Regions from separate parts of the Bacillus basilensis genome, predicted to be linked through region 1. Evidence: riboswitches for the same ligand, from Rfam matches in the RefSeq annotation. Region 1 holds a riboswitch; the other holds the start of a gene.
What was found. A riboswitch is a leader RNA that binds a small molecule or an ion and turns the genes downstream of it on or off. The one in region 1 is predicted to bind S-adenosylmethionine.
Positions count from the first base shown of each region.

Region 2: it holds a riboswitch for S-adenosylmethionine, as region 1 does, so the genes downstream of both, ACQVV1_RS25745 (cyclase family protein) here and ACQVV1_RS12645 (Na+/H+ antiporter NhaC family protein) in region 1, are expected to answer to the same signal.

Region 1 covers NZ_JBNTQO010000005.1:136,601-139,007, reverse strand. The annotation lists gene ACQVV1_RS12645 (Na+/H+ antiporter NhaC family protein) at 1-1,221, opposite strand, end outside; SAM riboswitch class I at 1,317-1,422, opposite strand; gene ACQVV1_RS12640 (ribonuclease FAU-1 family protein) at 1,543-2,061, opposite strand; gene gltP (glutamate/aspartate:proton symporter GltP) at 2,128-2,407, opposite strand, start outside.
Region 2 covers NZ_JBNTQO010000021.1:1,582-3,988, forward strand. The annotation lists gene ACQVV1_RS25740 (PRK06851 family protein) at 1-510, opposite strand, end outside; SAM riboswitch class I at 660-772, shown strand; gene ACQVV1_RS25745 (cyclase family protein) at 856-1,488, shown strand; gene ACQVV1_RS25750 (hypothetical protein) at 1,516-1,896, opposite strand; partial or broken gene ACQVV1_RS25755 (ATP-binding protein) at 2,111-2,407, opposite strand, start outside.

The DNA.
Region 1 (2,407 bases):
TGGATAAAATGCATATGGTAACAATTCAATCGGAGATAACGCTGCAAATCCTGCTGCCGTTAACATTTGCGCACCATACGGAATTAATCCTTGCACACAACATGAGAAAAGGTCTAATACACTCGCTGATTTACGAGGATCAATTTCATATTGATCTGCAATGTTTTTCGCAAGCGGACCTGTAAAGATAATAGAAATTGTATTATTCGCTGTACACATATTCGTCATACCTACTAAACCAGCGATACCGAACTCTGCTCCTTTTTTTGAACGAATGTTACGCGTTAAAATATTCATTAAATATTGAATGCCACCATTATATTGAATCAATTCGACCATACCGCCAATTAAAATAGCAAGTAATACTAACTCCATCATACCGCCCATTCCAGTCGTTACACTTTTAAAGAAACTCTCTAACGTATAACTTCCATCTAAAAGACCGATAACCCCAGATAGTACAGTTCCACCAGTTAACACGATAAGTACATTCCAACCAAGTAGCGCTGTAATAAGTACTCCTGCATACGGTAAAATCTTTATCCAGTCAAAGCTATGCGCTTTAATCTGCGTATCGCTTCCTAAAGTAATGATTACTAATAGTACAATTGTAATAATGGCTGCTGGTAATACAATTAAAAAGTTCGTTTTAAACTTATCTTTCATTTCTGTTCCTTGTGAACGTACAGCTGCGATTGTTGTATCTGAAATAAATGATAAATTATCACCAAACATCGCTCCACCAACAACAGTAGCCATCGTAAGTGCAATTGAGATATCAGTTTGACCACTAATACCTACAGCAATTGGTGCTAATGCGGCAATTGTTCCCATTGAAGTTCCCATCGCTAATGAAATAAATGCCCCTATAATAAAAATTCCAGCTACGATAAATCCTTGCGGTAAAATTGATAACGCTAAGTTAACTGTAGAATCAACGCCGCCCATCCCTTTTGCCGTTTCAGAAAATGCTCCTGCAAGTACAAAGATTAAAACCATAATCATAATATCTGGGTTCCCTGCACCTTTAGCAAATCGTTCTACTTTGATATTAAAGCTTTCTTTACGATTCATTGCTAAAGCGACTCCTACAGCAATTGATATTGCTACAAGTATCGGCAATTTATAGAAATCACCTGTAATAATTCCAGAACCAATAAATAGCGCCAAAAATATCCCAAGTGGTAATAATGCCAAACCATTTCCTCTCGTTTCTTTCAAAGTACCATCTCTCCCTAGTTTCAACCTTTTTTCTACTGAATAACAAAAGACCTCTTCCAACGAGAAGAGGTCTTATACATCTATAAGAAACACTCTTCTCATCTTTCAAGCATATGCTTGCTGGATTTGGCACAGCACTCTGAAATCGAGTCCGCTGCCGAGGCATCGTAGGGCCAGTCCCTCCGCCTCTCTTTATAAGAAGGTTTCATATTTATTTTTTAATAATAATTTCTTCCCTAACTTTACTCGCTTACAAAACAAAAGTCAATTATTTTTTGTATAGATTTTTTTGGTAATTATACAAAAATTTGAATACCACAATCATTTTAACTTTTTGATTTCTTCATCCAATATTGAAATCCAATAAAATTCATTATTTTTTATTGCCGCTATTATCCACTTCGTAGTGTACCAAGCTAACTCATACTCTCCTTTTGTAACATCACCACATTTATAAGCATCCTCTAACTCGTCTTCATCCAATATATACATCTTACCGTTCGGCAATAACACTACATCTAAATATAAATCATCAAAATACGGTAAACCACGGTCATCTATTTCATATTTTTTCGTCACATCAATGTAATATTGTATTAATTTTTTTTGATCATCTAACATAGCTGTAATCGCAAAGTTTTTCCCGTCTATGAAATATTGAATCCACATATACTGATCCCCTGCAATACAAAGTTCTTTACCATCATATTCTTTACAACTAGGTTCTCTCACCTTTTTTATTTCCAGTATTCCTAGTATTCCCTCTTCTATGTTCTTAACCGTATAATCTTTCTCTATTAGTCGCTTCCAGGAAGAACCGTCACCATATTTACGTTTCATTACGTCCGCTCTCCTTCTATATAGAAAAGCCCTCACATATTATGTGAGAGCTTTTTCAAATTATAATTAAGCTGCTTGCTTATTAGAAATTTCCTCTAAATAAGCTTGTCCTTTTTCAGCATCATACTGACCTTCCCACTTAGACATAACTACAGCTGCTAAAGAGTTACCTACAACGTTAACTGCTGTACGAGCCATATCTAAAATACGGTCAATACCGGCGATGAAGGCTAAACCTTCAGCTGGAATACCTACTGTACCAAGTGTCGCTAATAATACAACGAATGATACGCCCGGTACACCCGCGATACCTTTTGATGTAACCATTAATACAAGTAATAATGTA
Region 2 (2,407 bases), on a different contig from region 1:
ATCTGTTAGTTCATTTGCTTTATTAAAATCAATATTATTAATATATATTTTCTCCCACTCATCATGTATAACTAATGCCTCGTTAAAACAAGCGTACGCTGTTTGAAAAGCTTTGCTTGCTTCTGAAACAAATCGTTCAATTTCCACCTTTTGCTTTCTTAATTTATCTGAGTCCCAAGCAACCCCTAAATTGATATATTCCTCGACGACTCCTGGCATTTTCGGCTCAATCACATGCGGTGATGTTCCATCAACAATTCCTACTTTTAACTTCGGGATAATTACACCGTCAACCGATTTGTTATCAGAAGAACAGTGTAAAAATTCAATACCATATCCTTTTTCAACCCATTCACGACCTATTGCCTTAATTAAAGAAGATTTCCCCGTTCCAGGGCCACCCTTTAAAATAAATAACCTGTTTAGCCCTTTTAAATTCTCTTCGTATAAATTATGAAATCCTCTAGCTGTATTTCCACCAGCATAATAATTCAATACATTTCCTGTCACTGCACTCACTCCTTCGCAGCATTCTATTTACATAAGCTATAATATGCGAGCAACTTTATTTGGGTGAATACCTATTTTGCATTGCAGAAAAAAAGGAAATGAATTACAATTTTATTATCATGAAAATTCCGAATTTTAAATTGAATATACCTTTATCAAGAGAGGCAGAGGGACCGGCCCTTTGAAGCCCAGCAACCTCAGTTTATACAAACTGAATAGGTGCTAATTCCTGCAAAATGCATTGCATTTTGGAAGATAAGACTCAACTAGTATGTAAAGCTCATCTTTCTTGATTATGAAGGATGGGTTTTTTATATTTTAAAACGTATATTGGAGGTATTTAAAGTGAGAGTAATTGACCTATCACAAACATTTGAAAACAATATGTCTCAATTCCCTGGAACACCAAAAATCAATCTAGAAGCCATTACAAGCGTTGAAGAGACAGGCTATCAAGTTACAGATTTTCATTCTGTCGTTCATGTTGGTACGCATTGTGATGCTCCTGCGCATTTCATTTCAGGCGCAACGACCATCGATCAATTACCCCTTGATCAATTTGTAGGCGAAGCCGTTCTTATCGATGTAACCCATATTCAAGAGAGAAAGTTACGTAAGGAAGTACTGGATGATGTTGATATACAAGAAGGCGATATTGTTATTTTCCATTCCAATCTATCTACTAAATGGAATACAGATGCGTATGAGAAAGAAGCTTTTTATCTTTCTGAAGAATTAGCTGAAGAACTAGTTCAATTAAAAATAAAATCTGTCGGTTTAGATTTCATTTCTCCTGATGAGGTAACGACAGAAACATCACCGATTCATCATATACTACTTGGGAATAATATTTATTTAATTGAAAACTTAACAAACTTAGATGCCATTAACACGGAACGTTTCTTTTTCTCTGCTGCACCTTTAAAAATTAAAGATAGTGACGGTGCTTTTGCAAGAGCATTCGCTGTTATTTTTTAAACAAATTATACAAAAAAGCAAAGGTCATCATTGACCTTTGCTTCTATATTTTTTATTTAAATTAAGAAAGAATTGCTCGACACGAGGACGTACCCAAGCTAAATAATCTTTCTCTTTCTTCTTTGTACAAGCTATTTCTTCCCCATCTACCATATCGACAAGCTCTAGCTCTAACAGTTGCCTCGTAAATGCTAACATATTTATTTCTTCGGCTGGATACTCTTCTTTCAATTTCTCCTCAATTTCCCCCAATAAAAAACCGTCACGCATCATTGCCAATGCATCAATCCAAAGTGGCGGCATTTCATATTTTTCTCCTGTAATTGTATCTTTTACAATATAATTCTTTTGCTCTTTTCGAAATTGAATCGTGTGCAAGCATACAGTCGAATTTAATGTTAATTCCATCATACCACCCCTTTCATCATATCTGCATAGAAAAAAGGATGCGCGTGCACCCCTTACTACCGTAACCGTTACATGAATAACAAATCTCATGTCGATATTTTCCTCCATTATAAACGAAGTATTTTATAAAAAAAACCCTTCTTGAAACATTTTATAAAATGTTTATATTTACACAACAAGAACACTTTTCTGAAAAATATTTTCTTCTAGCACATTATACTATCGGTAAAAAAATCTCCACTTTCGTTCCTATCCCCACGCTACTTTGAATCGCAGTACTTCCTTGATGTTCCTTAATAATTTTATATGTGATCATCAACCCAATTCGTCCCGTACCATTCTCCTTTGTTGTGTAAATAGCTTTTCCAACCTTCTCTATACCAAAACCTTGATCTTCAACAGAAATACACAAATGCCTTTCAGTTTTTTGATATGCACGAATATGAATATCTCCACCTGCTGGCATTGATTCTATTCCATTTTTAATAACACTTGTTTTAATTGTTTATCA